2 regions of the Mesorhizobium sp. M7A.F.Ca.MR.245.00.0.0 genome follow, and region 2 is predicted to be linked to the other one. Evidence: riboswitches for the same ligand, from Rfam matches in the RefSeq annotation. Region 2 holds a riboswitch; the other holds the start of a gene.
What was found. Region 2 has a riboswitch for thiamine pyrophosphate ahead of thiC (phosphomethylpyrimidine synthase ThiC). Riboswitches for the same ligand answer to the same signal wherever they lie in the genome.
Positions count from the first base shown of each region.

Region 1: it holds a riboswitch for thiamine pyrophosphate, as region 2 does, so the genes downstream of both, EOB80_RS28235 (YkoF family thiamine/hydroxymethylpyrimidine-binding protein) here and thiC (phosphomethylpyrimidine synthase ThiC) in region 2, are expected to answer to the same signal.

Region 1 covers NZ_RZTE01000041.1:34,558-50,493, reverse strand. The annotation lists gene EOB80_RS28255 (glycosyltransferase family 39 protein) at 1-1,097, shown strand, start outside; gene msrA (peptide-methionine (S)-S-oxide reductase MsrA) at 1,230-1,748, shown strand; gene EOB80_RS28245 (formyltransferase family protein) at 2,129-3,160, shown strand; gene EOB80_RS28240 (hypothetical protein) at 3,200-3,520, opposite strand; TPP riboswitch at 3,716-3,829, shown strand; gene EOB80_RS28235 (YkoF family thiamine/hydroxymethylpyrimidine-binding protein) at 3,820-4,428, shown strand; gene EOB80_RS28230 (ABC transporter permease) at 4,532-5,284, shown strand; gene EOB80_RS28225 (ABC transporter ATP-binding protein) at 5,281-6,048, shown strand; gene EOB80_RS28220 (ABC transporter substrate-binding protein) at 6,041-7,060, shown strand; gene EOB80_RS28215 (isoprenylcysteine carboxylmethyltransferase family protein) at 7,233-7,928, shown strand; gene EOB80_RS28210 (hypothetical protein) at 8,308-8,916, shown strand; gene EOB80_RS28205 (DUF3309 family protein) at 9,189-9,353, shown strand; gene EOB80_RS28200 (hypothetical protein) at 9,687-9,944, opposite strand; gene EOB80_RS28195 (DUF982 domain-containing protein) at 10,029-10,298, shown strand; gene EOB80_RS28190 (GntR family transcriptional regulator) at 10,525-11,250, shown strand; gene EOB80_RS28185 (ADP-ribosylglycohydrolase family protein) at 11,254-12,294, shown strand; gene EOB80_RS28180 (PfkB family carbohydrate kinase) at 12,291-13,262, shown strand; gene EOB80_RS28175 (ABC transporter substrate-binding protein) at 13,321-14,382, shown strand; gene EOB80_RS28170 (ABC transporter permease) at 14,448-15,311, shown strand; gene EOB80_RS28165 (ABC transporter permease) at 15,311-15,936, shown strand, end outside.
Region 2 covers NZ_RZTE01000014.1:25,180-41,115, reverse strand. The annotation lists partial or broken gene EOB80_RS34535 (transposase) at 177-690, opposite strand; gene EOB80_RS16380 (hypothetical protein) at 813-1,025, shown strand; partial or broken gene EOB80_RS16375 (transposase) at 925-1,207, shown strand; gene EOB80_RS16370 (PAS domain-containing sensor histidine kinase) at 1,506-2,576, opposite strand; partial or broken gene EOB80_RS16365 (transposase) at 2,968-3,405, shown strand; gene EOB80_RS16360 (hypothetical protein) at 3,887-4,120, shown strand; gene EOB80_RS16355 (hypothetical protein) at 4,164-4,418, shown strand; gene EOB80_RS35315 (Hsp20/alpha crystallin family protein) at 4,474-4,740, opposite strand; gene EOB80_RS16345 (Hsp20/alpha crystallin family protein) at 4,999-5,403, opposite strand; gene EOB80_RS16340 (Hsp20/alpha crystallin family protein) at 5,416-6,048, opposite strand; gene EOB80_RS16335 (DUF982 domain-containing protein) at 6,613-6,807, opposite strand; gene EOB80_RS16325 (hydroxymethylpyrimidine/phosphomethylpyrimidine kinase) at 7,435-8,250, opposite strand; gene EOB80_RS16320 (thiamine phosphate synthase) at 8,241-8,846, opposite strand; gene EOB80_RS16315 (thiazole synthase) at 8,843-9,616, opposite strand; gene thiS (sulfur carrier protein ThiS) at 9,618-9,815, opposite strand; gene thiO (glycine oxidase ThiO) at 9,784-10,785, opposite strand; gene thiC (phosphomethylpyrimidine synthase ThiC) at 10,782-12,617, opposite strand; TPP riboswitch at 12,721-12,837, opposite strand; gene EOB80_RS16295 (hypothetical protein) at 12,959-13,186, opposite strand; gene EOB80_RS16290 (hypothetical protein) at 13,849-14,148, opposite strand; partial or broken gene EOB80_RS35310 (SMC-Scp complex subunit ScpB) at 15,208-15,730, shown strand.

The sequences.
Region 1 (15,936 bases), on a different contig from region 2:
CGCAGATGCCCTTCTGGGCCGCAATCTGCTGGCTGCTGTGGCGTGCGGGCCGTAGCGGTGGGCCGGGCTGGTGGCTGGCGCTCGGATTGGTGTCGGGCGTCGGGCTCTATGCCAAGTTTTCCACCGGGCTGCTGTTGCTCTTCGGGGCGATCTGGCTGTTGTCGGACACGCGGGCACGCAATCGGCTCGCCACGCCCTGGCCCTGGCTTGGGCTCGCGGTTTTCCTCGCCGTTGCCGCGCCACTGGCCATCCAGCTCTACCGCATCGATTTCCTGCCGCTGACCTATGTCGCCGGCCGCGATGAATGGGTGCTGGTCCACCGCGCCCGCCTTTACTATATCGGTGTCCAAATGGCGGGGCTCTGCGGCCTATTGCTGGTGCTGTCGATATCGGGGCTGTTGCGGCGTTCGCCCGCGCCGGAACAGCCCATTGAGCGCGGCGCGCTGGCCTATCTCGTGTGGATGGGGCTTGGTCCGGCGGTGCTTGTCATGGTGGCCTCGCTGTTTACCGGCGCCGGCGAGGCGTGGGGCGCGCCGATGTACAATCTGGTCGGCGTTGTGGCGATCGCCTTGCTGGGTCACCGGCTTGGCGCCGTCGAACTGCGACGGCTGGCGATCTGCGCGTTCGCCTGCATCCTCGGCATGTCCGGTGCCTATGCGGGCATCCGCTGGACGAGTTGCAATTTGCGCGGGCGCATGGATGCCGTCTGCTGGCCAGCGCGGCAGATTTCGGACGAAGCCGAGGCGGTCTGGCACGCGGCGGTGCCCGGTCGGCTCGACATCGTCGGCGGCGATACCCGTATCGCGTTGCTGGCGGGCCTCAACGCCTATGACAAGCCGTCGATCTTCACAGACCTCGACATGCGGCTCGCCCCCTGGATCACCAGCCAGCGGCTGCGCGATCACGGTATGCTTCTGGTCTGGCCCGGGAGCGGCGTGCCACCGCGGCTGCTGGCGTGGCTGGGAAACATCCCGGTCAAGACCGTTCTTTTCGACTGGTCGCTCAGGGCACCACCGGTGGCGATCAGCTTTGCCGCCATTCCGCCTGGCATGAAGCTACCGGGTTTGATCGACAGCCTCGCCCAACCGAGCAATTGAGGTAGATCCACCGCGTCCGCTGGACGAAGCAGGTGACAATGCCCATTTATGGCGAGACCACTTGCTTTCACGCAATTCCAGACGGAAAACCGCTACACACTTTTCCTGGAATTGCTTTTGAGGAGACGTGACATGGCGACTTCGACCGAACGTGCAGTCCTTGCCGGCGGCTGTTTCTGGGGCATGCAGGATTTGATACGGCGCTATCCCGGCGTCATCTCCACCCGTGTCGGCTACAGCGGCGGCGACGTGCCCAACGCCACCTACCGCAACCACGCCACCCACGCCGAAGCCATCGAGATCAATTTCGATCCGGCCATCATAAGCTATCGCACGCTGCTGGAACGCTTTTTCCAGATCCACGATCCGACGACCCGCAACCGCCAGGGCAACGATGTCGGGACGAGTTATCGCTCGGCGATCTATTACACCAGCGACGAACAGAAGCGCGTCGCCGAGGACACCATCGCCGATGTCGATGCCTCGGGCCTGTGGCCGGGCAGGGTCGTCACCGAGGTCGCACCCGTTGGTCCGTTCTGGGAAGCCGAGCCCGAGCATCAGGATTATCTGGAGAAATATCCCAACGGATACACCTGCCACTTCGTCAGGCCAGGCTGGAAGCTGCCGGTTCGCGAGACGGCGGTTTCGTAGATTCGCAACTGCGATTTGCCCTGCATTGCTGCTCGACGGTGTCGTCGAGCAGGTCATCGCATCCAAACCCCTTTCAGTCAGCGCACCGTGTCGCGTCGGCCATTGAGCTTTCACAACGTCCGAGCGCTCTTCGAACGCCTTCGTCAACGGCGAATGCGGATGCGGTAGGCAAACACGGTCAGGTGGTTGACAGCCTGCCGTATCGCGGTCCAATTGCGCAGGAAGAGTTGATTTCGGGAGACGGGCCGTGAAGAAAATCTACGAAAAGCCAGTGTTTGTAAAACGCGAGCGTCTTTCGGTTGTCACTGCCTTGGCATCGCCTTCCACTCAGCCGACCTGACAAGCTCGCCCTGATCTGTCGGCCGTTTGAGCCGCCGAAGATGAGGCCGATCGAATCGACCGATCACTCGGAGCCGATCACAGCCGTTTTTGTCCTCGATATCTCTAACCATACGGGGCCTCTGCTCGCCGGCTGGCTAGAGGCTGGAAATGCAATTGGCGCGATCATCGTGCCTGGGTTCCGGCGTCGTCCCACCGGTTTCAGCATCGGCAATTTCCGGCGAAGGCTGCAACGCAAGCTGCTGCTCAGGCGGTTTATCGGTAACACGCCTGTCAAGTTGATCGAATTTGGCCGCCCTTACGATTGGAATGCGCTTGGTCGCCAATTGTCTGACCTCCGCGCCGATGTGCTGGTCTGCTACACTTTGCCTGTCTTGATCCCTCAAGAGGTTCTTGGCCATTTTTCCAAAGGCGGGGTCAACCTCCACCCGGCGCTGCTCCCCGACTATCGAGGGCCACATCCGACCCAGCGCTTGGCCGTGGACGGCCGGTGTGCGGCTCATGGCGGCGTCACGCTCCACAAGATGTCCGCCGGTTTTGACGAGGGTGACATTCTCGGGCAGGTGCCGTTTTCCGAAGCTGACTGGACCTCGAGAGAAGCCTTGGTCGACAGCACGGCAACCGCTATGCGGATTCTGGTGAGCGAGGCGGTGCCGGCCTACTGCCGGGGGCTGTTGTCAGGAATGCCGCAGCCGAAAGGCGACTTCGTCTGGGCACGGCTTCAGCCCAGCCACCTGATAATCTCGCCGGCCATGTCGGTCGAGCATGTTGTACGGCTATGGCATGTGCTCGGCCTTCTGCCAGGCATCTATCTTGAAATCGGAACGCGCAAAGTCAGACTGGGATTCCAGATCAGAAGGCTGGGGCCTTGCACAGGAAAGGCTCCGGTCAGGCGGTGGGGAACAGTGGAATTCGATCTCGCCAACGGTCGGGTCCTGTATTTTACCTACGGTAGAGTGCTCAAACGGCTGCTCAATTCAAAACACCTGTTTTTGCGCCCGCCCGCCGGAAAACCCGCTCCACAAATCCGGCTGTTCGGCAAAACGAGTGCTGCGGACCAGAGAAACGGATGAAGCCGCTGGGCGATGCCCAGCGGCTTCATCCGTGTGCGGTTACTTGCCACAATTATTATCGTTTACCGTTGGCGCCGTCGCGTTACCATCGGCGTCCGTCTGCGCGCCTTGCGGGTTGGTCGGGCAATTCTGATCCGCGTTCGAATTCATGTCCCCTACCGTGCCAGTCGTGCTGTTGGTCGTGCCCGGGTCGACAGTGTCCGGCTCGACCGTATTCGGTGAAGCCGGCGTGTTCGGCTCAACCGTCACCGATTTGCCGCTGCCGCTTCCATTTGCGTTGTTGCTGCCGGCGCTTTGCGCCATGGCTGACGTGGCCAGACCAATGGTGAGAACCGAAGCTGCGAGGATTTTCATGAACATGGTTTGTCTCCATTTCTGTGAAGTCGTCGCTTGTTTTCTACGAAAGTGATCGCGTTGCGACTGTGGGGACAACCGGTCGCGGCGGCGAAGGTTCCCGACAAAATTCCGCTCAGGCGCACCGTGACTGGCGCAATGCTTTTGGCGCAGTGCTCTGAAAAAACGGCTTTCCCTTGAACTCCAATGATGCTTTAAGGCGCACATCCACAGGGGTGCTCCGTACGGTCGGGGCTGAGACGGGGGCGGCAAGCCCACAGACCCTAGAAGCTGATCTGGGTAATACCAGCGGAGCGAGGCGGGCGATGTTTTCAGGCGCACAGATTTCCCTATACCCCATGACCGACGAATTCGTCGGTGTCATTCTTGGCGCGCTCGGTGCGCTCGATCCCTGGCGCGACAAGCTCAGGATCGAGACCGACGACATCTCGACCTTGCTGGTCGGGCCGCCCGAAGTGCTGTTTCCCGCCATGCGCGACCTCTTCGTGGCGGCGGCACGCAGCGGCAAACATTGCGTGTTGTCGGCCGCCATCTCGCGCGGGTGCCCTGGCGAGCCGGATGACCCGATCTGCCGCTCCGATGCACTTGGCGGGCCTGTCGGGCCACTCGGCCCGCGCAAGGATGCGGCCATCGCGGCGGTGCGCAATGCTGCTGCCACCGGCCAGTCGGCGGCGGCGCAGTTCTCGCTCTATGTGATGGGCACCGACGACCACATGGACGAGATCTACGGCTGCATCGATTTTCTCAAGCAGTCCGGCGTCTATGAGCGTTCCAAGCATTTCTGCACGAAACTGCGCGGTGATGCCGGTGCGATCTTTTCGGCGCTGGACGAGGCCTTCTGCCGCTTCGGACCAGGCGCCGGCCACGTAACCCTCGACGTCACGGTCTCGGCCAACAGCCCGTCGGCTGTCTGAGCCAGCCGCGCTTTCGCGCTGCCGTCAAAGGTTGTCTCCCGTGGCCACATCATCAGTCGCTTCGCGCCCGATCGCGAGCCTTCTTGTCAAGGCAATGCCGGCCATGATCTCGGTCGGTTTGCTCCTGCTGGCGTGGGAGCTTTATGCCACCTATTCCGGCATCAGGCCGACGACACTGCCGGCGCCGTCGCGCGTTTTCGAGCAAGCGCTGCTCAATCGCCAGGCGCTGGCCGACAACGCCATTCCGACCATCGGCGCCACGCTGCTCGGCTTCTCCTGTTCGCTCAGCGCTGCCTTCGTGCTGTCGATGCTGGTCGACTTCTTCCAGCCGCTGCGGCGTGCGCTGTTTCCTGTCTTAATCGTCAGCCAGACCTTGCCGCTGGTGGCGATCGCGCCGCTGGTGGTGCTGTGGTTCGGCTTCGGGCTGGCGCCCAAGATCATGCTGGTGGCGCTGGTTACCTTCTTTCCAATGCTGGTTGCATTGGTCGAGGGTTATGAGTCGACCGAGGCCGAGATCGGGCAAATGCTGCGCGCCATGGGAGCAGGGCGCTGGCGCATCTTCGTGCTGGCACGGCTGCCTTCGGCGCTGCCCTATTTCTTCGCTGGTTTGAGGATCTCCATCACCTACGCCGTGGTCGGCGCGATCTTCGCCGAATATGCGGGGGCCGCGAAGGGGCTGGGCATCTACATGCTCAACGCCAAGAACAATTTCCGTCCTGACCTGGTTCTTGCCGCCGTCGGAGTGAGCGCTGCCCTGACCCTTGTCCTGTTCGGGTTGACTGTACTGCTGCAGCGCCTTGCGATGCCCTGGGAGCGGGCCGGCAAGGAAACCCCCGGGAAGGGGCCCTGGCGATGAGCCGGCTCGAACTGCGGTATGTGCGCAAGGCGTTCGGTGGGCTCGACGTGCTGGCCGATATTTCGCTTAGCGTCGGCGCTGGTGAATTCGTCTCGATCCTTGGACCCTCGGGCGCCGGCAAATCGACACTCTTCCAGCTTCTGACCGGCGCCGAGCATGGCGAGGGCGAGATGTTGTTCGACGGCGCGCCGCTCGACGACCACGGCAGGCATTTCGCTTTCATGCCGCAGCGTGACGCGCTGATGCCGTGGCGGCGCATCCTCGACAACGCGACGCTCGGGCTCGAAGTGCAAGGCATGAGGAGACAGGCGGCGCGGGCGCGCGTTGCGCCATTGTTTGCCGAATTCGGGCTTGCCGGCTTCGAGCGGCATTTTCCAGCGCAACTGTCCGGCGGTATGCGCCAGCGCGCGGCCTTGCTGCGCACGGTGGTGCAGCAACGCGACATGCTTTTGCTCGACGAGCCGTTCGGCGCGCTCGACGCGCTGACCCGCACGGCCATGCAGCGCTGGCTGGAACAGATGTGGCGGCATCATCGCTGGACGGCGCTCCTGATCACCCATGACGTGCGCGAAGCCGTGTTCCTGTCCGACCGCATCTATGTGCTGTCGGCGCGCCCGGCCCGCATCGTGCGTGAAATCAAGGTGCCGCTGCCGCGCCCGCGCAGCCTTGGCGGCGATGCCGCGCGCCAGGCAAGTACGCTCGAGGCCGAGATTCTCGACATCATCCTCAACGCCACCCCATCCAAAGGACACGATCATGACTGACTTGACGCGCCGGCAGGCCTTGTTGCTGACCCTTGCCACAGGCCTTCCGCTCGTTGCCGGATCGGGGCGAGCCCAAGCACAATCGGCACAAAAGGTCACCGTTGCCCTCGACTGGACTGTCAACACCAACCACATCGGACTGTTCGTCGCCCGCGACAAGGGCTTCTATCGCGAGGCCGGGCTCGAGGTCGACATCCTGCCTTACAGCGATACCGGTGCGGGCACGCTGGTTGCAAATCGCGTCGCCGATTTCGGCATCAACGGCACCATCAGCCTGTTCACCCAGAGAACCGCCGGAGCGGACCTGAAGGGCGTCTATGCGGTGGTGCAATCGGAAACCGGCCGCGTGGTCTTCAATGCGGCCCGCAGCGAGATCGTAAGCCCGAGAAACCTCGACGGCCTGACCTATGGCGGCTTCGGCAGCGCCTGGGAAAACGCCCTGATATCGACCATCATCCGCCATGATGGCGGCAAGGGCAATTTCGAGACGGTGACGCTCGGCACCTCAGCCTATGAGGCGCTGGCCAATGGTTCGGTCGATTTCACGCTCGAAGTCTCGACCTGGGAGGGTGTCGACGCCGAGCTCAAGGGCGTCAAACAACGCAGCTTCGTCTATGCCGATTACGGCGTGCCTGACGAGCACACGACACTGATCTCTTCGAGCGAAGCCTATCTTCAGGCAAACCCCAAGCCTGCGGCCGCCTTTGTCCAGGCGACGCGGCGCGGCTACCAGTTCGCGGTCGATCACCCCGAAGATGCGGCAGCCCTGCTGATCGCGGCCAACAAGGATGCGTTGACCAATCCGGCGCTGATCCACGCCTCACTGAAGGCGCTGATCGACGGCCATTATCTGCGCAGCCAAAGCGGCGCCATCGGGACGATGGATCCGGCCAAGATGGGAGCGATCGGCGGCTATCTCTTCGCGTCCGGCATTTTGCGTGATGCCGACGGCAAGCTGGTTGCTCAACGCCCGGATTTCGGGAGCTATTTCCGCAACGACTATCTGAGCTAGTCTGGCATAATCAAATGAGATGGGTCGCCAGTCTTTCTGGGCGACCGCGTGGAGCAGGTCGTCTGGGAGTGGCGCCCTGGCTCCCCGACAGCCAGTTTAATGCCGATCTGATCTTGTTGATTAACTGCCCGGCAATGGTTGCGTGCAAAGGTCGCCCTGAGGGATCATTGGGGTGTTTGCATTGCTCATATCAAAAAGCGAGGCGCTTTCGCACATCAGTGACGGCAGGATTTTGTCCGCAGCCCGAACGCGCGAAATCCTGGTGGATTTGCGCGAAGGTTTCTTTCGGATCTGCGCGCTGGCCTTCGCGGGCATGTTCGTCTACCGCGGCGTATCTCACCTGATGCTCGACCCGACCCGCATCAATGTGGCGCTGGTGGCAATTTCCGAGATCCTGACCTTTACCTGGCTGCTTCTGTCGCGGCGACCGCAGGTACGCGACTGGAACCCGCTGACGGTGGTTGTTTCGGTGGTCGCCAGCTTCGGTGTCGGCTTCATCGACCTGGAACCGGGCGTGGCCATCATCCCGATCTATGCCGCCGCGCCGCTGCAAGTCCTGGCGTTGGGGTTCGTGATCTGGGGGAAGATATCGCTAGGGCGTTCTTTCGCCATTCTGCCGGGCAATCGCGGCGTGATGACCGACGGTGCCTACCGCCTGGTGCGGCACCCGATCTATGCCGGATACCTTGCCGGTCATGTCCTGTTCCTGCTGTCGGCCTTTTCCTTCTACAATCTTGCTGTCTACGCCGCGATCACCTTCTTCCAGGTTCATCGCATCCTGCGCGAAGAGGCGCTGTTAGCCGCGACGCCGGAATACCGGGACTATATGAAGCGCGTCCACTACAGGCTGTTCTACGGGATCGTCTGACAAGCGGGCCAGCGCAGAATCGTTCGGCCTGCACTCACGCTTGCACTCTCTCGCTCCCGCATCCGCCGACAGACTCTGGCCACTTGCAATCATCGTGGCGGTCTTGCTGATCTTGCGAGAGGCTCATGCGCTGTCCGGTGTACGGCCTCGCAGTAAGACGAGCAGAGTAACGCCCGATCATCAATGGTCTTACGCACTGTTAGTGTAAAGAGAAATTATTCCAACTTTATTACAATTTTATTTCAGAAATTTTTTTGATGTATACCACGCTTCAGGCTCAGTATTCTTTCTCTGAAACTGAAATTCACCACCTCGCGTAGTTGATCTTGCAATCGGCCTCTCGCCAATTGCTTTAGCGCAACGACAACAGGAGAGTGTTATGGCTCACACCATCAAGACAGTCGCCAACATGTTGGCGGGTAGTGCGGTAATCTTAGCCCTTTCCCTGCCCGCCAATGCTGCGGGAATCGGCCTTGGCGTTGGTGCCTCGGTGGGTGGTAGCGGCGGCGTCAATGCCGGCGTCGGGGCTTCCGTTGGCGGCAGTGGCGGCATCAGCGCCGGAGTGGGCGCCTCGGTGGGCGGCAGCGGTGGTGTAAAGGCCGGGGCCGGTGCCAATGTCGGCGGCTCGAGCGGTGTCAATGCTGGTCTCGGCGCTTCGGTCGGCGGCAGCAATGGCATCAATGCCGGCGCGGGCGCCAATGTTGGAGGATCTGGCGGCATTGCTGCCGGACTCGGCGCCAATGTGGGCGGGACGAGCGGCGTCGGCGTCGGTGTCGGCGTGGGTATTGGGGGCGGCATCAATCCGTCGAACCCGAGCAATCCGTTCAATCCGTCAAACCCCAGCAGGCCGAGCCTGCCGGGTGTCGTGGCCCAGATGTCGGATAGCAACGTGGCGCGAATGAAGAAGCGCTGCGTCGACGTGCTCGGCAGCGAAGGCGCTTACGACCGCGACCTACGGCAACTCTGCCTCCTGATCGCGCGCCGCTGATGCTGGAGGTGCCGGGACTGGAGGTGCCGAACCGGCCCTGAGGCTCGGCCGCACGTTCCTGGCCTCCGGCTGGTCGGAAGGCCCGCCACACTGGCGGGCTTTCCGCGTTCATTGGCGTGCCGGTATCAAAGTTCTGGCTTCCATCACGTTGGATGGCCGTTTCCGTTGCCACGATCGCACGGAGCGGTAGAGCCTTGGGAACGTTCTCGTCTTCGAACATCGCGGCCGCGATGTTCGACCCAATGCGTCAGCACTAACGGGAGCTGAAAGCCATGAGCCTTGGAACCATACTGATCATCATTCTTATCCTTGCGCTGCTTGGCGGCTTCAGCGGCCTCGGCGGCGGTCCTTTTTATGGCACCGGCTATTATGGCGGCGGCGGCCTCGGGCTCGTGCTGCTCATCGTCATCGTGCTTGTCATGCTCGGGCGCATCTAGCCAGGCCCGCCCGGTTGTCGCCGACAGATCGCAATCTCGTGAGCGCCCCCAATGTCGGCGCGCACCGGATTGTGATGCAGGCAAGCCGGCTTGTGATCCTGCACTCTGCAAAACTTTCGTATGGTCATTGCGGTCCACACCCCCCCCGTGGAAACAAGAGGAGAGGGTCCCACCCCTTGTCCTCCTCCAAGGCCCGCTCCGGTTCACCGTGGCGGGCTTTTGCTTGATGGGCGAGGAACCGGCTTGCATCAAGCTTCAAGGAGAGGCGGGTGTTTTCTGAGAAGTCCCCGTTCTGGCTGCGGCATTGAGCGCAGGCCGGATCCTGACGCCAGATTACTCCATGTCAGGTACGTCGCCGCTGACGAAGAGCGTGTTAGGCGGGCCGTATTCGCCTAGCGTCGGATCGGCCTCACGGCTCCAGGCGATGACGCCGGCATGCTTTGCCGCCAGAGCCTTGGCGGTGCGTATAGCGCGGTCTTCGCTTTGCTGGTCGGCGGGTCCAAAGGCGGGGAACAACTCGCCATCCTCACCGCGATCGAAGGCGACCACGACGATCAGCCTGGGATTTTTCTGGCCACTGGAATCGGACATCTTGCACCTTTAGCGCGGAACCTATCACATTGCTCGGGGTTGAAGGCCGCGAATCGATGAATGCCGACTTTGGGGAGTGGCATCGTGCAAGATCAGCGTTTCGATGAGCCGGTCAGGATTGCGCTCGGCCGATCGCGAAACTCGATCTTCAACGTGGAGCGGGTCGCTCAGGCTGCAGACATCCTGCTGAACCGCTGGCCGGTTGCGACCGGGCAAAAGCATATGGTTGCCCGCAAGGTCTGTCTGGCCGTGCTCGAGGGAAAGAAAGAAGTCTCGGCGGCAAGGGCGGCGTTCATCAACGCGGCGATCGAGGCGGACATCCTCGTCGAACCGCGTGAGGTGTCGATCCCGTAGCCTGCCCCGGTGAAATTGAATCAGGATCTGGCTCCATCCCCTTGGATGTGTGCCTCTTTTGGCGACGGCCGACCGGCTTTCGGGGCTATTGACCTGCCTCTCGGCACGCCCTGCACGGTTATTCCGCCCATTCCGCTGCCTTTCGGTCAGTCTTCAGCATCCGTTGACAAGGCATCCGGGCCTCTGTATTGAACAGGATTATACAGGTTCATTGAACAGGTCCCTTATGAAACGGCGCGCGGTTCAATTGTCTCCCGGCACGGGCAAGCCCGAGCAGATCGCCACCGTCCTCGAACATGAGATCCGCTCCGGCGTTCTCGGCTTCGGCGACCGCCTTCAAAGCGAGAACGAACTCGTCCAGCGCTTTTCCGTGAGCCGCAATACGGTCCGCAAGGGCCTCGAGGAACTGTCGAGCCGCGGGCTGATCACGACCAGGGTCGGTATCGGCTCGTTCGTCACCTTCGACGGCAAGCCGGTCGACGACGCGATCGGCTGGTCGCGGGCGCTGGCCGATGCCGGCGCCAATGCCGAGACGCGGACGCTGCGGCTGGAGGTCATCGAAGACCCCGATCTGGCTGCGCTGCTTGGTATCGAAAGCCCGTTCTTCATTGCCGTTGACCGGGTGCGCACCAACGCCAGCGACGGCCATGCGATCTCCATCGAGCGCAGCCGGCTGCCATTGTCCTCCGAGCTTGAGGACGTACCGTTGCGCGGACTGCGCGAGGGCTCGCTGCACCAGACGCTGCGCGCCGCCGGCCTCATTCCCGACCATGGCGAGGAATGGGTCGAGATCGAGATGCTCAATGCCGAGGATGCGGCCATCCTCGGTTGCCCACAAGGCACGCCCTTCCTGCGCGGGCGCCGGTTGACGCGTGCGGCTGACGATCGGCCGATCGAGTATGTCACCAGCCTGCTCAATCCGGCACATTTTGCGCTGCATATGAGGTTCTAAGCGATGTCGGATGCAACCAGCAAGACCATCGATCGCGCCATGGGCGCGCTTGTCGGCGGAGCGCTGGGAGACGCGCTCGGCATGCCGACGCAGCTTTTGTCGCCGGCTCGCATTGCCGAACTCTACGGCCATGTAGAGGATTTCATCGAGCCTTTCGCCGATCATCCGGTGTCGAAGGGCCTGGCCGCCGGAACCATCACCGACGATACCGAACAGGCGCTGCTGCTCGGCCGCATCCTGGTCGAATCCGGCGACCGTTTCGACCACGCGCGCTGGGTCAATGCGCTGCTCGACTGGGAGCGCGAGGTCAAGGCGCGCGGCAGCTATGATCTTTTGGGGCCGTCGACCAAGCGTGCCATCGATGCCATCAACAATGGCGTACCGGCCGAGGAAGCGGGACGCAGCGGCGACACCAATGGCGCGGCCATGCGCATCGCGCCTGTCGGCATCATGATGCCGCTTGAACCGTTGGAGACGTTCGTCGGCAAGGTGGCGGAGACTTGCCGGGCGACGCACAACACCTCGATCGCCATAGCCTCGGCCGCAGCCGTCGCAGCCGCCGTCAGCCGCGGCGTCGCCGGCGGCGGTTGGCGCGATGCTTCGGCCAGCGCGGTCGCGGCGGCGAGGCGAGGGGCGACGCTCGGACATTGGGTCACCGGCGGCGACATCGCCGCGCGCATCGTATGGGCGCAGGACATCGTGCGCGGCAAGGCGATCAGGGATGCGATCCGGCTGATCACCGATCTGGTCGGCACCGGCGTCGCCAGCCAGGAATCCGTTCCGGCTGCCTTCGCCGTGCTGGAAGTCGCCCGTGGCGACCCCTGGCAAGCAGCCATCATCAGCGCCAATCTCGGCGGCGACACCGATACGATCGGCGCCATCGCTGCCGGTATGGCCGGCGCCTGCACCGGCTTTTCCCGATTGCCGCAAGAGCACATCCTCCGGCTTGTCGGCATCGACTTGTCAGAGGTTGGCGCACTCGCCGCCGACCTTGTCGCGGCAAGGGCGGCGAAAGCCGGCTCCAGCAAGGACGCGGCGGCATGAGGGGGCGCCTCGTTCACATCGGCAGTGCCGTGGTCGACTATGTCTACCGCATCGATGCCCTGCCGGCGCCCGGCATGGAAAAGACGGCGTCGAGCTTCGCCCAGGTCGCCGGCGGCGGCTTCAACATGATGGTGGCGGCCAGCCGCACCGGCATGCAGGTGGTGTTCGGCGGCCAGCTCGGCAGCGGGCCGAATGGCGACTTCCTGCGCGCCGCCTTCATGGCCGAGAACATCGCGACACTGACGCCGCCATCGCCCTTGATGGACAGTGGCAATTGCGTCGCCATGATCTCCAGCGACGCCGAACGCACCTTCGTGTCATGGCCAGGTGCGGAGAGCATACTCAGCCTCGAAATGATGGCGCCGGTCGCGGTGGCACCGGGCGATTGGGTGTTCACCTCCGGCTATACGCTGAGCTACCCCAGGAGCCGCGATGCGCTCACCGACTGGATCGAGGCACTGCCGGACGAAACCCCTTTCGTCTTCGATCCGACGCCGATCATCTCGGACATTCCACGCTCCATCCTGTCGCGGGTGCTTGCCCGCACCACATGGCTGAGCTGTAACACGACGGAGGCGGCTGAGATCGCCGGTTCGGGCAATGTCGAGGCTGTCGCTGCACGACTTCTGGTCGACCATTGCCCACGGGCTGCGGGCGTGGTCATCCGCGCCGGCGCGAAGGGTTGCCATATCAGGCTGGCCGATGGCTCAGCGCAGACCATTGCCGGCTTCAAGGTCAACGCCGTCGACACCAATGGCGCCGGCGACACCCATATCGGCGCTTTTGTCAGCGCGTTGGCGCGCGGCACCCCGCCCTTCGAGGCAGCGCGCTATGCCAATGCTGCGGCGGCCATTTCGGTTACCCGCCATGGTGGCTCCTCGGCGCCGACGAACCGCGAAATCCAGACATTCCTGAGCCATGCCGCCGATCCATCGGGAGCAGGCCGGACACAGAAGGCCAATGCATAACAGCTGGAAAAGCCTGACAAGCCCGGGAACCGGGCAAACCCACAGAGAGGAACCAACCATGCGCATGCCTGATTTGACTGCTCTGCTGACGGCGACCGCCGTCTTTACCTCCGCACTTGCGTTCGCCGCCAAGGCCGACGAAGTGCATGTGCTCAACTGGAAGGGTTACGGCGCCGATGAACCGTGGGCCGTCGAGGCTTTCGAAAAGGCGACCGGCAACAAGGTCGTCAACGACTTCTTCAACTCCGAACAGGAAATGCTGACCAAGATCCGGACCAATCCCGGCCTCTATGACGTGGTCATGATCAACGCGGCCTTCAACGACCAGGCGATGGCCGGGAAACTGATCCAGCCGATCGACGTTTCCAAGCTGCCGAACTATGCCGACATCAGCAAGGACAAGGCGGGATCGCCGATGCTCGTCCATGACGGCAAGGTCTATGGCGTGCCGTGGGTATGGGGCCTCACCGCACTCGCCATCAACGAAAAGTCCTTCGACAAGCCACCGACGAGCATCGCCGAAATGTGGGATGCCGCCCACAAGGGCCGCGTCGTCATTCGCGATGATGCCGTTGAAGCGGTGCAGTTCGGCGCCATCGCCACCGGCCAGAACATCAACGACATCAAGGATATGGATGCGGTCAAGACGAAGCTGACCTCGCTGATGCCGCAGATCAAGACCTTCTGGAGCTCGGAAAACGACTGGAACCAGATGGTCGCCTCCAACCAGGTCGACATCGGCACCTATTGGAGCGGCTCGGCCGACCGCGCCAAGACGCATTTCAAGCTGCCGGTCTCGCTGGTGGTGCCGCAGGAAGGTGCCGTTGCCTGGCTCGACGCGTTTTCCATTCCGGTCGGCGCCAAGAACGTCGCCGGCGCCGAGGCCTTCATCAACTACATGATCGACCCGAAATTCTACGTCGAATGGGTCACCAAGGTCGGTGCTCCCGTCTCCGCCAACACCAAGGCGGTGGAAGCGCTGCCCGAGGACGCCTTCAACCGCAAGGTCATGGGTGATCCCGAAGTGGCCAAGCGCATCCAGTTCCAGGCGCCGATCACCGATGCCCAGCGCGAAGCCTATCTGGCGCTCTGGCAGCAGCTTAAGGTCGACGTGAAGTAAGATCACAGCCAGGCCAGCCGGCGGTTCGCGTCGGCTGGTTCTTCCAATCCTGGGAGGAGGGTACCATGGCAGCTGCGACAGCGTCGCGAAGCGGGCTGAGATCGGCATTGCCGCTGCTGGCGCCGGCCTATCTCTGGCTGACGGTGGCGATCTTCCTGCCGCTATCCGCCATGGTCTTCTTCTCGTTCATGACCGAGCTGCCACTGTCGGGAAAGCCGTGGGCGTTCACGCTTGGCAACTATGCCGCCTTCTTCTCGCAGAGCCTCTATCTGACGCTGCTGCTGGCCTCGCTGCGCCTTGGCCTCGAAGTGACGCTGTGGTGCGTCGTCATCGGCTATCCCGCCGCTTACGTGCTGGCCAAGGTGCTGAAGGGGCGCAGCCGCGAGGCGATCTTCCTGCTCGTCATCCTGCCGTTCTGGTCGAATGGGTTGGTGCGCATCTTTTCCTGGGCGATGGTTTTGCGCGAGGGCGGCATTCTCGACACCGCGCTCAACGCGGTGCTGCCGTTCAAGATCAACATCGACCTGATGTATTCCTATCCGGCCGTCATCATCGGGCTGGTGCACTCCTACGTGCCCTACATGGTGCTGACCTGCTACCTGACGCTGCAGGCGATCGACGACTCGCTGGTCGAAGCCGGGCGCTCGCTCGGCGCCTCGCGGCTGCAGGTGCTGAAGCGGGTGATCATCCCGCTGTCGATGCCGGGGTTGGTGGCGGGTGCGGCGCTGATCTTCGTGCCGGTCGTCGGCTCGTTCATGGAACCGCGCATCCTCGGCGGCCGCACCGGCACCTTCTACGGCACGGTCATCGAGGACCAGTTCGTCGCCGTGTTCAACTGGCCGCTCGGTGCGGCGCTCTCCTTCATCCTGCTGGCGGTGGTGCTGGTCATCCTGGCGGTGGCGTCGCCGGTGCTGCGGAGGGCCGCGTGATGACGACGACCCGCATCCTCGAAGGACTCGGCCGCCTCTATATCTGGCTGCTGCTCGCCTTTCTTTATCTGCCGATCTTCATCATGGCGCTGATGTCGTTCAACGTTTCTCCCTTCTACCAATTGCCGTTCGAATGGACGACTGAATGGTATGCTTCGCTGTGGCAGAACGACCAACTGATCGCAGCGACCTGGAACAGCGTCGAGATCGCGGTCATCACCACGATCATCTGCATCGTGCTCGGCTCGGCGGCGTCGCTGGCGCTCTATCGCTACGAATTTCGTGGCAAGAAGTTCCTGCAGGCGCTTTTGTTTCCGCCGATCGCCATACCGTGGCTGATCACCGGCACGGCAATGCTGATTTTCTTCTTCGGCGTCGGTATCGGCCGTGGCCTGCATGCGATCCTGCTCGGCCATGTCGCATTGGCGCTGCCCTATGTCATCGTCGTCGTCTCGGCCCGGCTGCAGACCTTCGCGCCGGAGCTGGAAGAGGCGGCGCGCTCACTAGGCGCCAACCAGTGGCAGGTGACGCGCCGCGTCACGCTGCCCTGGATCATGCCCGGCGTCATCGCCGGCGGGCTGTTCGCGTTTGCCGTTTCGTTCGACCAGTTCGTGGTGTCCTATTT
Region 2 (15,936 bases):
GATTAGCTTGTCATATCGATTATGGGATCCAGGTTGAACCCGACTTGCAGGACTCTGCTCGTAACCGAGCAGATCAACCTCACATTCGGTCGCTGCTCTTCACGGCTGCACCAACATCCCGCCTACGGCCGCTGGGCTCGGGCGACGAGACCATTCTGAGTGAGCGGCGTTTTATATACCCGTTCGGTCGTCAGTACCTTGCGTTCACGACAGATACGCCGGCGATCCTCCTGCTCCGGTGTTGGCTCTTTGACCATTGCACATATGCGCGGTTCGCCTCGCTTGAAGGCAAGGAGAGACGAGCGTTTCACCATCGATCTTATCGGTTTTGGCTCGGCGACTGCGACGAGACACTGCGATAGAAGCGGGATCAACGACGTAGCTCTCGATCCCCGCCTTGCTCAGAACCCGATGGATCCAGGAGCCATCGAGCCCGGCTTCCTGGATAGCGACGACGGGGAAGTCTGGCCCCATGCGTGCTCTTGCCTTCTCTCGCACGCTATCGAAGCGACGGAACAAGGCGGATAAATCACCACTGGGGACACTGTGTTTCGACAACTTCTCGCCGCCACCTGGCGACAACGACGAGATCAGCCAGGTTGAACGGCTGAGCTCCAGCGATACGAAGATTGCGCCCAGACCAGTCCGGATAGCAGTCAGAGTTTCGGATCGGTCGGCCACTACATGCATGGTGTTCCTCCGCGGGGTGTTTGTTAGCAGCGTCACTCTGCCAGAGCACGCGCCGCTATCCATCCGTCGCCATGGGATCTGGTGATTGTTCATGTCGCCGATTCCCGCGAAGGAACGCCACCATGACCAAGATTGAAAGTAAGACCGCCAGCGCTGCCGTCAAAGACATTCTGCTTTCAGACCCGGACGGACTTCACGAAATGATCCGTGCGGTGATGCAGGAGGTGCTCGAGGCCGAGATGGACGACGGTGGAGGAGACCATCGAGCGCACGCTGACCTTCTTTTGCCTGCCGCGCCAGCATCACAAGCATCTCAAGAGCACCAACATGCTTGAACGGCTCAATGAGGAAATCCGCCGGCGCACCTATGTCGTGCGCATCTTCCCCAACGCCGAAAGCTGCCTGCGCCTCGTCAGGGCGCCGGCTGTCGAAACCAACGAAAACTGGATGGAGGCCCTACATCAACATTGACGACCTGCGCGAGCACAAGAAGCTCGCTCTACGCCAAGCCGCATGACCAGCATCGTGGCCGCCCCATTTTGCAGAACTTGACGCACACAACCGCCACTTCGAGTTTACCGACCGCACCGAGTCATCCACGCAAAGACCTGCGCAGCGTCAGCTTCAGAGCTTGGTCCCACCGGCTGAACGCCAAAAAAGCGGATCTTGGCCATCGGAAGCGCCCTCAACCGACTGAGAGGTTTCGGCTTATGCGATGCGACTGGCAGTCCTGCGCTCCGGGGACAAGGCCGTGGCGGCAGAAGATCCCCTGGACATCAGGCGATGTCCGGAAGGCAGCATCGTAGTAACGGTTTTTACGCCGCTCGCGGCACGCGCGAGGTGAACGTCGCCCGGGTGACCGACACGCTGGTGCCGTCAATATCGCTGATAATCTCCACCCTGGCCTCCAGTTGTTTCACCAGTGCTTCGACGATGGCTGTTCCAAGTCCGGTAGCCGGTACGTCGTTGGCGATCTTGCCGACGCCATTGTCCGAAACCGTCAGTTTCCAGTCACTGCCCGCGGTCTCGTAGCTCACCTGGATGCGAGCGCCGGTTCTCTTCTTGGGGAAAGCATATTTGATGGCGTTGAGCACGAGTTCGGTGACAATTAGTCCCAGACTGACTGCCCTTTGCGAATCTATCCTGCCGCCTTCGGCCATCACGGTGACCGTGATCGGCTGGGCTTCGCCGACCATCGACGAGGCGAGGCTGCTGCACAATTTCGGTAGGTAAGAGCCGACATCGATCTCGTCGACGCCGGCGGAGGTGTGGAGATGGCGTTGCACCTCGGCCACGGACAGAACGCGCTGATGGGCGTCCTTGAGATGCTGGCGCGTCTCTTCCGACGTCACCGAGCGTGCCTTCAGCAACAGGATCGAGGCAATGATCTGCAGGCTGTTGGCAACCCGATGCTCCATCTCGCGCAGCAGGACGTCTTTCTGCCGAAGCAGGTCTTCGGTGCGACCGAGCAGTTCTTCCTTCTCCCGCTCGATGATACGACGGGCCGTTATGTCATTGAAGGCGAGAAGGATGGTGATGGCCGAACTATGGTCGTAAAGCACCTTGCGGGCATTGAGCAGCATGGTGCGACGGCCGATCCGCGGGAAATCATGTTCGACCTCGAAATCGTCCATGGCGGTCTTCTCGGGAATGATCGTCTCCAGCAGCAGGCGAAGTGCCGGAATATCCCACTGACCGTCGCCGAGCGCGTAAAGCAGCGAGCCTTGGGTCTGCCCTGGGTCGACTTCGAATGTGTAGTAGAAGGAGCGGCTGGCCGCCAGCACGCGAAACTGCTCGTCGAGCACGAGAAACGGCTCGGTGATCGTATTGACGATCGCCTGCGCCAGCGTCTGCGCGTCTTCGATATTCACGACGGGTTGAAACATGGGCAAAAAGCCGGACGAGCGGCGTTTTGCCTCTCCAAGCATGGACCTTATACCCTTGCCCGACCATTGTCGCGAATTGAATTCGCCGGCCACGGTAGCTTCGTGCCCTCTCGTCGCTGTTTTTGACCGCAAAGTTTGCTGTTTTTCTGTGTCATGGCGACCTAGCTTTTATTGGTGGCATCTCGCGGTAAGCTCTTTGGGTGCGTCCAGACCATCGTCCATCAAGCTGCGTGCCGCACTCCCGTCCGAACGGGGGGAACTCCGGACGACTTTTACAAGCAAGCCTGAATCGAGCGCTTTCCGGTGGCAGGGAGGCGCCGCATTTCAGCATCACCAAGCCGTTTATCTCCTCCACTGCGACCACCACCAGGCAACGCACGTCGTCTTTGATCTGGCGGCAACGATGGTGACGGATCCCGAGGCACAGTTTGCGGTGCTGGAGCCGTGTCTGGCGCGACTGCACCGCGTCGGCCACGAGGCCGGATCGCTGTCGCCCTGGCTGCAATCCAGAACTCGAGAAACTTGGATTGCCACGGACGCGGGGTTTTCAAGCAGGGGCTGTGGCGGACAATCTGCTGTCAACCGAACTGATGGATGCAACGCTGTCGGCGCGCGCGGCACTGTGGAGACAGTATTGCCGGCTGCACGATTGCGTCGTCAAAACGGTGGCGCGCAGCGAACCATGCCGGCGCTTCATGGCCATCCCGGCGTCGGCTCGGTAACGGCGGTTTTCGTTCATGACGCGATCGACGATCCCACGCGCTTCCGCCGCTCGCGAGACGTCGCGGCCTACTTCGGGCTACCCTCGCGGCGCTGGCAGTCCGGCACTTAGATCGATGTTCAGGGCGCATCTCGGACATTCGCACTCGGCGACGCGGAGCGGCTCTAGCGGCTCTTCGCCGAGATCGGCTTTCGGGACATTCAGACTGGCACTGAAGAGCACAGCTTCGTGCTGCCGTCCTTCGACGCCTACTATGGCCCCTTTGAACGTGGCGGCGGTTCGACCGGTCAGGCGTTAGCCTCGTTACCGGGGGCTGCTCGGCGCGCTTTTCGGCAGGAGATACGCCGACGCGCATTTTTACGAAAGCAGATGGAGAGGCAATAGAGCCGCTCAAGGTTTTGATCGTCGAGGATGAGATAGTTCTCGCGATGGATCTGGAGTCACACCTGACCACGCTCGGTGACGAAGTGGTCGGGACAGCTTCTGACGCCAAGCAGACTCTTGCTCTGGGCAGGCCGCCATTCCCGATCTCGCGCTCGTCGATCTCAACCTGCATAACGGCCTCACCGGACCGCAAATTGCATCGGCATTGGCCCATGAATTTGCCGCTCTGGTTGTTTTCGTGACCGGCACTCCTGAGCAGATCCCAGGCGCGCTGGGTGCGATCACCAAACCGTGGGATCCAACGACCCTTGAGCAACTCATCACCTTTGTGCGCGCCTGTATGAGCACTCCGCGAACTCCGGCAGGTGCACCTCCAAAGATGATGATTGCGCCGTCGCTGCGCGATAACGTGATGTGGTGTTGGCAGCCTCGTTTTTGATGATATTCAGCGGGCAAAGTGACGGCGTTTCGCTTGAAGTTTAATGGCTGGCAAAGCCCTGGCTGAGGAGGAGATCGCACTTTACGACGCCATCGAACGCGCGATCGCCAATGTTCGCGCGGCTCTGGCCGAAATCGACCGCGCATGGGCTCGCGTCAACATCGAGTGCCCCAGTCCGACCGCGAGAGCCTTGGCCGCGCTGGATACGGCGGACGAGATGCTGCTCGTTGCGCGAGAAGATTTGGCGCGCGCCCGAACCGCGCTCACTGTATATACGCGGCATAAATTGGCGCAGTAACATGAGACGCGGCGGTAAATTGTCCGCCGCGTCTGATGATATTCGTGTGGCGTTTTTAGTTCGCTTTCACTTCGATCTTCTTCACCCGTGACAGTGCTTCCTGGGTCTTTGGCAGCGTCACGGTAAGGATGCCGTGCCTGAATTCGGCGTTGACCTTTTCCGTGTCGACGCCGAACGGCAGAGGGATCGACCGATAGAACGAACCACGCGCACGCTCCGACAGGTGATAGCCCTTCGACTTCTCTTCTCGTTCGCTCTTCTTCTCACCCTTGATGGTGATCGCATTGTCCGTCACAGAGACGTCAACATCCTTCCGATCGATGCCGGGAAGCTCGACCGATACCTCGAGCGCGCTGTCGGTTTCAGCGATATCAACTGGAGGTCCGCTGACATCCAGGCGTCCGAATGCGCCGAACGGTTGATCGAACCGTTTCCAGAAATCCTCGAAGATCGGTTCACGTCACGCTGCAGCGAAAGGACGGGGTTATCCTCCTCGCGTTTCGCGACTTCGTTTCCCCTGTTATTGCCCCAGGGGATCAGGTCTCTGATCTGCATCGTCAACCTCCTCATATCTCCAAGGCTAAGCCATCTTGAGTGGAATCTTGCGGGCCTTAGCCGGCGCCGCCTTTGGCAACACAAGACGCAGGACGCCGTCCTTCTGCGACGCCTCGATGCCGTCGCGATCTATGTCCTCGGACAAGGTGAAGACACGCTCGTAGTCGCCCGCGTCATATTCCGCGTAGACTTGGCGATAGTTCTGGTGCTGCTGATTGGCCGCGTAGCCACGGATCGCCAGCGTTCGCTTCTCGAGCGTGATATCGACCCCGTCGGAAGCGACGCCGGGCATATCAACGAGAAGGACGACATTGTCCTGAGTCTCGTAGATATCGGCGCGCGGCACGAACACCGGACGCGAACGGGTACGCTCGCTACCGTCGAGCGTACTTGGCACCTGGCGCTCGGTTGTCTTCAGTTCCTGAGCCATGCTTGCCTCCCTCTATCCCTTGATCTGGATCTTCTTCGGCCGATCCGCCTCCGGCCGGTGCAACTCGACTTCGAGCAGCCCGTTGGCGAAACGCGCCTCGACCCGTTCCGGGTCGACGCGGAATGGCAATTGCACTGTCCGGGAGAAGGTCCCATAGGCGCGCTCACGGCGGTGCCAGACGGATTTCTCGTCCTCCGTTCGAGGCTCGCGCGTTCCCTTCAATGTCAGAATGTTCTCGCGCACCGTGAGGCCGATTTCGTCAGGTGATATCCCCGGCAGTTCCGCGGCCACCGCCACGCTGTCCTCGCCAGTCCAAAGATTGATCGGCGGAAACTCCTGAGCGGCGCTGGCGGTCAGCCCGGCCAAACGCTGGTTTACTTCCTGTTGCATGCGCCGCATTTCCACAAACGGATCGAACCCGATGCGGCCGAAATCCGACAAAAGCATGTACATCCTCCTATGATTCACGACCTTGCATGATTGCCACGCGCGACACGTGCGTGCGCACCGGAAGCGGAATCGATCGATGGCAACAGGAGGGGCGATCAGCACAGAGACCGAGCGGCCCGATCGCGCAACCTCGCAGAATGCGAGAAAGAGGGGTTCGGGCAGACGCCGGAACACATCCTCCTTGCGAAGCGACATGAACCGAACTCGATCCACCGTAGGGCCGGACCGTCATTCCCGTGCCAGGACCCGATAGCGGCATCCGGCTTTATCGAATTAGGTGGCCCCAAATGGCCTTTCAAGAGGTGATCTTTGACATTCCACCAGTCACCTCTTCGGCAACAGCGGGGTCCCTTCGAATCCGTAGCCACGTTGCCTCTAGTCGCTGATTTGGCTTCCCTTTGCGCAACTGTCGGGATCGACGAAGCGTCCCGAATTGCACCGCGGTTCGATCAACTGATCGCAGGCGACGCGCCGCATCGTCATGGTAGCTGACGAATGAATCGGCATGACACGTCGCAGTGACCGAGACATCAAGCCAGCACCTATGTCGGCTTGCCGCAAGTCAAAAGAATCCAGCCCTGCGTGCCGCGTTCGCTGACCTTCGCCAGTGACGCCATTTGCATTTCGGCCGGACAGATGGGCACAGACATGTGCAATTCCCGCATCGCCCATTATTGGAACTCACAAGGCGGCGTTCTTTCCGTCTTGGCGAGCAGCGGGCCAACGCGTTACCGGCGGTGATCTTCCTGCAGCTTTAAATCAGTCGCCACCAACGACGAAATCAGATTTGGCCAGCACGCCCGGCAATCCTGGCAAATCCCACAATGCTTGCCGCGCCTGCTCGGGTGTCATCTGTCCGGCGATCGCTGCGTTGCTGCTTCTCACCGCGCAACTGAATACCGGTCCCCGACGCGCTTTTGGCCACTGATTCAGGAATACGAGCGCTTCGCGCACTGTGTTGATGTCGTGACGACGTCGTTGGTCTTAACCTGGACCGGCGATAGGAAAGCCAGACCGGTTATTCTTACCTCCCTGCGATCGCACGCTGGATCTTTCATTCGGTGGTTGGTTGCGTGACAGGTTTCGAACGTTAGGTCTTGTTTTCTCTGGAAGATCGGGCTGTACGACATAATCCAAATGTTGCGACGCAGCGAAGGCTTCTGCTGGTTCCCGAGTTGAAAAAGCCAGTTGCACCTGGATGAGTGTGTCGCCGCCACCCAATAGCCCATCAGATGTTCAATGGCAGGCGGCGTCCGACGCTCGAACAGCAAGCGCCACGGCCGGCGGGTAGCCGATGCCACAGCTTTGGAGCTGCCCCGGATACTATTATAAGACCGATTGACGCGGGGCTCGACGCGTTTGCGGCAAATAAGCTCGAGTGTGGACAGAGATGTGACGTTCTATTGAGTCGCTGACCCAATCGGTAGCGACCTGGTGATCCACGCAACCAATTCCGGTCGTTTCTGTCACTAAGAACTCGATATTCGCTATTTGCACCTCGAAAGTCGCATAATTGGCAGTGAGAAACTCAACGCGTTGTGAGGATGGCATAGAGAAGCAGTAGCCCCTTCTCTAGTCTCGCTACGGGAAAAATTCTGGAAAATGGGTCTGCTTGGCTGGACGCAGAACGCTGTGGTTATTCAGCCGGCATTTCTGAAGCCTCTCCAAGACAAACAGCTTGCCTTCGCGCACGCTGTCTTCGAGCGGCTTCGGCTTCGCCAGATGCGCCGCAATCGCGCTGGCCAGCATGCAACCTGTCCCGCGCATCGATGTGGCAAGGCGCGGTGCATCGAAGCGGATGGGTTCGTGCCCGGAGCGTAACAGAATATCGGTCGACCGGGTTCCCGACGCATGCCCACCCTTGATCAGCAGGGCTTGAGGGCCGGCGGCCAGCAGTCTTTTTCCTTGTTGGAGCGCTCCGTCCTCATCCACTGCCAGTTCGGAGCCACTAAGGAGCGCCAGTTCAGGGAGGTTGGGCGTGACAATGCAGCAAAGCGGCATAAGATCGCGCTTCATGGCAGCGATAGCGCCTGCTTGCAGAAGTGCGCGGCCTGAGGTGGAGGCCAGCACAGGGTCGAGTACTGCGGGGACATGCGGAAATTTGCGCAGCACTGCGGCAACGGCAACAATGATCTTGGCAGTCGCCAGCATGCCGATCTTGATTGTGGCCACGTCGTTGGCCTGCAGCGCGGCGCACATCTGATTGGCCACCAGGCTAGGTGGCGAATAATAGATTTCGATCACGGCGTCATGCGTTTGCACCGTTAGCGCTGTGACGGCGAGACAGGTGCGCACGCCAATGGCAGAGATCGTCTCGATATCGCGTGCAATTCCAGCACCGCCACTGGAGTCCGATCCACCGACGACAAGCACATGTGGTTCTCGCCTCAGCGCCATTGGTCCGTCTTCTCGATCCATTCTCGCGTGCGCGCCTCGGGGTCGTCGTTGAGCGTGATGTCGGTCACCACCGCCGCGCTGTCCGCGCCAGCCGCAAAGACACCGTCGAGCCGCTCAGGGTTGAGGCCACCAATGGCGACCAATTGAAACGGCGCGACCTGGCGCTTCCATTCGCTGATCCGTTCGACCCCTTGCGGCGCCCATTTCATCTTCTTCAGGATGGTCGGATAGATGGGTCCAAGCGCTATGTAGTCAGGCTCGGCGGCCATCGCCGTTTCCAGCTCCTGATGATCATGTGTGCTCAGTCCGAGCCTTACGCCGGCTGCCCGTATCGCCAAGAGGTCAGCGGTCTGCAAATCCTCCTGGCCGAGATGTATGAAGTCGCAGCCTTCCTCGATTGCCAGGCGCCAGTGGTCGTTGACGATGAGTTGGCACTGGTATCGAGCACACAAGGCCTTCGCGGTGCGGATCTCCGCGCGCAACCCAGCCTCATCCACGGTCTTGATGCGCAGTTGCAGAAGCCGGACTCCGAGTGGGACCAGCCGTTCGATCCAGGCAGCGCTGTCGACGATCAGGTAGAAGGGATCGAGCTTCATGAAAAAACTGCCCTGCCGATCATCGGTGTCGATGGCACGGCGACTTCGCGCGGTTCGAGCATTCCCGAGCTGAACGCCTCACGACCGGCGTCGACCGCCTTACCGAAAGCACGCGCCATGCCGACCGGATATGCCGCCTTGGCGACCGCTGTGTTCAGGAGCACGGCGTCAAAGCCGAGTTCCATGACGGTGGCCGCGTGCGACGGCCGTCCGAGCCCCGCATCCACAATCAGCGGGACGCCAGGGAAATATCCGCGCATCGAGCGCAGCGCCGTCATGTTGACCGGTCCCAAGGCGGAACCGATCGGTGCGCACCACGGCATCAGGACCTTGCAGCCCGTTTCCAGCAGCCGCTCGGCGACAACGAGATCGTCGGTGGTATAGGGGAATACCGCAAAGCCGTCCTCGCACAGGATGCGGGCGGCTTCAACCAGACCGAACACATCCGGCTGTAGCGTGTCGTGATTGCCGATCACTTCGAGCTTGATCCAGTTGGTGCCGAAGACCTCGCGCGCCATTTTCGCGGTGGTGACGGCTTCCTTGACGGAGAGGCAGCCGGCGGTATTGGGCAGGATTCTGGCGCCCAGCGAGCGGATCAACGACCAGAATTGTTCGCCGGCCCTACCGCCCGCCATCTCACGCCGCAACGAGACGGTCACCACCGACGTGCCCGACGCCTTGACCGCGTCGGCAAGGATGGCCGGCGAAGGATACTGAGCCGTGCCGAGAAGCAGGCGCGACGAAAGCTCGGTTCCATAAAGCTCCAACATGCTAGCCGCCCTGCATGGGCGAGAGGATTTCGATCCGGTCGCCGTCGCTCAACTGGAACTCCGCGCGGTTGGCTTTGTGCACGAGGTCGCCGTTGACGGCGGTGGCGAGCCAATCGCCCTCATAGTCGAGCGCGGCAAGCAACTCGGCCAGCATGGTGGCGGCAATCTCACGCGCCTCGCCGTTGACCATCAGTTTCATGAGCATGCTCCTTGGTTCTGTCTTGACTGAAAACCAGGTCGGCAGCCTGGCGCGCCATGGCGGGGGCGAGGAGAAAACCGTGACGATAAAGACCGTTGATCGCGATGATCTCACCGTCTGTTTCGACGCGTGGCAAATTGTCGGGAAATGCCGGACGGACACCCACACCGGTTTCAACGATCTCGGCCTCACCAAAGGCCGGATGGAGGGCATGGGCGGCGCCCAGCAGCTCCATCATGGAACGCGCCGTCACCGGTCCGGCGCTCTGGCTTTCAATCATCGTCGCTCCGATCATGAAACGGTGATCGGTGCGCGGCACGGCATAAAGCGGAAAGCGTGGATGAAGCAAACGGACCGGCCGCGACAGCGAGACATCAGGCGTGCGAAGGATCAGCATTTCGCCGCGAACACCGCGCAGCCTGTCATCGGCCGCTGCCATTCCCATGCAGTCTATCTGACGGGCGAAACCCGAAACAGGCCGGGCGTCGCAGCCGAAGTGGAATTTGACACCCATGGTCGCAAGCTTGTCATGAAGTGCCGCCATCGCCTGGCGTGGGTCGAGGTGAGCCTCGTCGGGGAAGAGCAATCCACGCCGGAAGCGGCCGGCGAGGTCGGGTTCCAGGAGCGCAATTTCGTTTTCATCGACGCGCCGATGCCCTGACGTGCGACTGGCGAACCGGTCAAGCTCACCGGCATCACGCGGCGCGGCCACGACCAATGTCCCGGCCCGTGTCACCTGACCCGACAGCACCGCATCCCACCAGTCGGCAGCGTCGCGTCCGAGATCCAGCACCGGCTGCTCCGCGCTTTCGCGCTCGCTCCATGGCGCCAGCATGCCGCCGGCGAACCACGACGCGTTGCCGCCAAGGCCATGCCGCATCTCGGCGACTGTAACCGTCGCGCCGCGGGCGGCGAGTTCGAAAGCGACGGTGAGGCCGGCAACGCCGGCCCCTTTGACGAGCACCCTCATGATGGTTTGGGAGCCTCTGGCACGACCGGTACGCCAGTCTCGTCAGCTGGCATGTAGAGATCGCCGCCCTCGCGGTATTTCGCCGCCATTGCCGCCATGCCCTCTTTCTGTGCCTCGGCACGAATGTCGTGGGAGATGCGCATCGAGCAGAATTTCGGCCCGCACATCGAGCAGAAATGTGCCAGCTTGTGCGCCTCCTTGGGCAAGGTCTGGTCGTGGAAGGAGCGCGCGGTTTCGGGGTCGAGCGACAGGTTGAACTGGTCTTCCCAGCGGAACTCGAAGCGAGCGCGGGAAAGGGCATCATCCCTGAGTTTAGCAGCCGGATGACCCTTCGCCAGGTCGGCGGCATGGGCGGCTATCTTGTAGGTGATCACGCCAATCTTGACATCGTTGCGATCGGGAAGGCCGAGATGTTCCTTCGGCGTGACGTAGCAGAGCATGGCGGTGCCGAACCAGCCGATCATCGCCGCCCCAATGCCTGAGGTGATATGGTCGTAACCCGGCGCGATGTCGGTCGTCAGCGGTCCAAGCGTATAGAACGGTGCCTCGCCGCAGACAGCGAGCTGCTTGTCCATGTTCTCCTTGATCTTATGCATAGGCACGTGACCGGGGCCTTCGATCATCACCTGGCAATCCTTGGCCCAGGCGATTTTCGTCAGCTCGCCCAGCGTTTCCAGCTCGGCGAATTGCGCCGCGTCATTGGCGTCGGCGATCGAGCCGGGACGAAGGCCGTCGCCGAGCGAGAAGGAGACATCATAGGCGCGGCAGATGTCGCATATCTCCGCGAAATGCTCGTAGAGGAAGCTCTCCCGGTGATGGTGCAGGCACCATTTGGCCATGATCGAGCCGCCGCGCGAGACGATGCCCGTGACCCGGTCGACGGTCAGCGGTATGTAGTGCAGCCGCACGCCGGCGTGGATGGTGAAATAGTCGACGCCTTGCTCGGCCTGCTCGATCAGCGTGTCGCGGTAGACCTCCCAGTTCAGATCCTCGGCGATGCCGTTGACCTTTTCCAGCGCCTGATAGAGCGGCACCGTACCGATCGGCACCGGCGCATTGCGCACGATCCAGTCGCGGATGTTGTGGATGTTGCGGCCGGTCGACAGGTCCATCACCGTGTCCGCGCCCCAGCGGATCGCCCAGACCATTTTTTCGACCTCTTCGGCCATCGATGATGTGACAGCCGAGTTGCCGATGTTGGCGTTGATCTTGACCAGAAAATTGCGACCGATGATCATCGGCTCGCTCTCGGGATGATTGATGTTGGCGGGAATGATTGCGCGTCCGCGCGCCACCTCGTCGCGCACGAATTCGGGTGTGACGAAATCTGGGATCGCCGCGCCGAAGGCTTCGCCGTCGCGTTGCAGCTTGCCGCGCATCACCTCGCGGCCGAGATTCTCGCGGATGGCTACGAACTCCATTTCTGGCGTGATGATGCCGGCGCGCGCATAGGCAAGTTGGGTCACCGCCTTGCCCTGCTTGGCCTTGAGCGGCCGATTGCGTATCGGAAATTCCGGTGTCAGGCGCTCGCCGGTGGCGAATCCATTGTCTTCCGGCCGGACGTGGCGGCCGTCATAGGCTTCGACATCGCAACGCGCCGTGACCCATTCGTGGCGAAGCCGGGCAAGGCCTTTTTCGATGCTGGTTTGGACTGATGGATCGGTGTAGGGGCCGGACGGATCGTAGACGGTGACGGGCGGTTCGCCGGCCGTCGGATGGACGGAAATCTCGCGCATCGGCACCCTGATCTGCGGGTAGAGGACGCCGGGCTTGTGGATTTTCCGCGAGGCGGGCAGTGGTCCCGTCGACACGGCGGGGGTGAGGGCATTCATCGTGAGGCTCCTTTGCTCATGCATTGGAGACCCAGTTCTGTGCCGGAAGGATGAAAAGACGCTTCTGTAGACCTGCTGCAGCAGGACCTCGGGCGTAAACTCCCGCAAAGCGCTTGCACCGTCCCTACGCCAGTATGAACTGGATCAGGTTCAACGGGTCACTGCGCCGCGAAAGCCAGCAGTATCTCAGCCCCTTACCGGGACTCCCCTGGTGAATGCCTCAAGTTGAATGGGCCGGTGCTGCTTTGTCAAGCGCCTTCGGGCGCCTTCGGGCGCCTTCGGCCGGTGGCGACGTCCGGCGGCCGGCCGAGCGGAGAGCTCGCGCATGCATCGGGGACAAGTCACGCCCCGTAGACCAGGGCTGGAATGGCCAAAGTCTCATTCGCTTCGTGAAGGATGGAAAAACTGTATCGGCCATGTGCGTCGAGATCGACCGAGTAGCTCAGGCGGTCACGGATGTGGTTATCCTGGTCGAAGGCGACGATTTGCGGCTTCAGCGAGGTGATTTGCACCACGTCCAGGTAGATGGAGTTGCAGATATGATCTGGTCGTCGGGCTGGCAGGTGCAAGCGGCCGCTCTATTCAGGATGCGGCATCGGCGGCGTTCCCGATACCAATGATATCTTGCGGGCAACTTATGCAATCACCGGCTTCGTAAAACCCGACGGCGGCGGCCGTGTCCTGGCGCTGAGGATGTGCCGCTGTTCCAGCAGAGAAATCGCGTGGGCGCGGAGTTTTCGCTCTGCGAGGAAGAGTTGACGCAATCGTTTAGCTTGCTTGCAGTTCGTAGAGACCCGCCTTTGAAAGCAACTAAGCTATTGCATTGATATGTTGGTGCGCGATCGATCGCTACATAGCCGGCCGCCATTATCCGAGTATTGATCCGCCGGTGTTCGTGTTGCCGTATATGGCAATCCCTGCGAGATCGTCGCGGCCGGATCGGCCGCACCCTCTAGTCATAAAAGGGGAAGCGACCGAGAATTCCGCTGCCGAAAACTTCTCTGGCTTGGCTATGCATGCGGTAGATGAGATCGCCGCCTACCGCGACCTGGTCGAGGAAGGCATCGACGCCCAGTTCGGACAGCCTGGTTATCGCAATGCGTTAGCGGCTCAGACTTGCGGTCTCGAGAGCGGCCTTTGGGGGTCACCTCTTTTTTGTTTCAGAGGTTGGAAGACGGCTGCTCGTTACCCAATAGAAATGGCGACTACGGAACGCGATCGATCGCGGCCATCAGGAAACACCTGTCTTCGGCTCAACCTCGACATGGCGTCCGATCGACCGCAGATATACAGCTATCTCGTCCATGAGATGATCGCGTTCGCCGTAGATCTCAGCAATCCTGCGCAGCTGTGGCTCGACGGACCTCCGTTGCGCCGGCGTCAAATCAGCATCGCCAAAGACATATCCCAAGTTGCCAATCGCGCAAATGTTGCAGCCGGCCTCCACAACTGCTTGCACGAATGCCGGAATGTCTTTTTCTTGCATAGTCTTCATGTCGAACTCTCGTGAATGGCGTGCTTGCGCGCCCATGCTGCCTTTTCAGCGTGTCCTCTGGGCGGCGCAAGCCTTGAGCGTAATTGTGCCGGGCAACCTCGACTATCCCGTCTGCCACGCTCTTTAGAGTCGGTGGGGTCTGGTGATTGCAGGCTGGGCCACTCAAAAGCCTGCAAGAAGAAAGTCATGGCGACCATTGCTCAAGATCGCGAGGGTGCGTGCAAGACCTTCCGTTGGCAGTCATGCACGCTCACCCAGCAACTGGGTATTGAGCAACTGGGTCTCACGTCGCGGGTCTCGTGTGCTTCACAGCCGAAAATAAGGTACCACCGTGGCTATTCTCAAGTGCAGGCTACCTCTTCAGGACACGGCGGAGTGCCTTCCGACGCACCCCTGGTGCAACGTGCGACCTAACGAGACACATCTCGTTCGCGTTCCCTCGACCTTTCTTCGTATTGCTGCTTGCCCTGCGATTTCAGGCCCTCTGCTAGCTTCTCGGCCGCTCTTTGGCCTGCAATGTCACTATTCAAGATCATATCCGACATCCCTGGATGGTCATAACCGTAATGCGCATGCAGTTTCCCTCACGAGCAGCGCCTATCCGTCGATTAGTTCGTCTTCCGGAACCCGAAGCCCTTTTTATCCGGCGTACCTATCCACCATTCAACCGGTATACCTTTCCCAACTTTGGCGGACCATTTACCTCAGGCATGATCATCTCGCGTGACATTTTTTTTTGGCGCCATCATCGCACGTGGCATTTTCTAAAAACCAAGACGTGTCAATTTGTAAAATCAAGGATGCGGCCGCGCCCGTTGCGAGGATTTGCAGGTAGCTCTTCAGCCCCAACACGATGTGTGAGGCGGCGGTGGAAAAGGCAACCGACGGCGTCGACGCGTCCTTTGATGATCGCAAGCGATATGCTTCGTCGCGAGCCCAGATTGCGGTCTCGGGCACAAGGCGAGATCACAGTTCTGCGATCTGTGGTAACGCGAGCCCGCAAAGCGCCGCTGCGGCCACCGCTTTTGGAATCTGGACGAGATTCGTCGTCGTCTGAGATCAGTTGATCGAGCAGTTCGCGCGCGCGGGACGCGCTTGCGGTGCAGTCTCTCCCGCGAGCTCGCCCGTGACCTTCTCATCGACGACATCCGAGAGCTGCGCGGACGGCCCTATGACCTCGTCGCTGTCGCCGGCGGCTGGAAGCACCTGACACGGCCGGCCTATGCCGATGCCATCCGCGCCTGCGGAAGCAGCGGGCGTGCCGTGGACCTGACGTGGTCGGACGTGCTGATGCTGATGTGCATCGGCACTTCCAGCCGATTACCCGCGCCGAATTGTCGTCGGTTTTCGGGAAGTAATCAGTCGCGACCTGATCGGCCATCTGCGGCACCGGCCTGATCGCGTCGAACCCGCGCAGTCCGACGCCCGGCGCTCCCTACACCTATGTGACGACAAAAGCGTCCTGCTCGAGTTCGGCCTCGACACGCTTCGCGATCTCCCGGACTGCGAGGCGCTCGAGGATGCCGGGCTGCTGAGCAGAGATGAGCTGCTTGCTGGTGAAATTATGCCAGAGTTGGCTAGTGGCCATGAGGATGCGGGTTTGGATACGGAGGAATAGCTTGGCGCTGCAGACGCTGTGGCCACCGGGCTTGCGAGTGCTTCCAGCTTTCCATAGCGAATCTAGCGCGCCCAAGGGCGTCCGAAATTTGTAGGCAAATTTCGGACATGGACACGGTCAGCGACGTCAAGCAGGCAGCGGTATGCGGCCTCTGCACCGCTGTCGCCCAAAAATTCGTGGCCATGGGCAAGCCCCACTTGAGACCC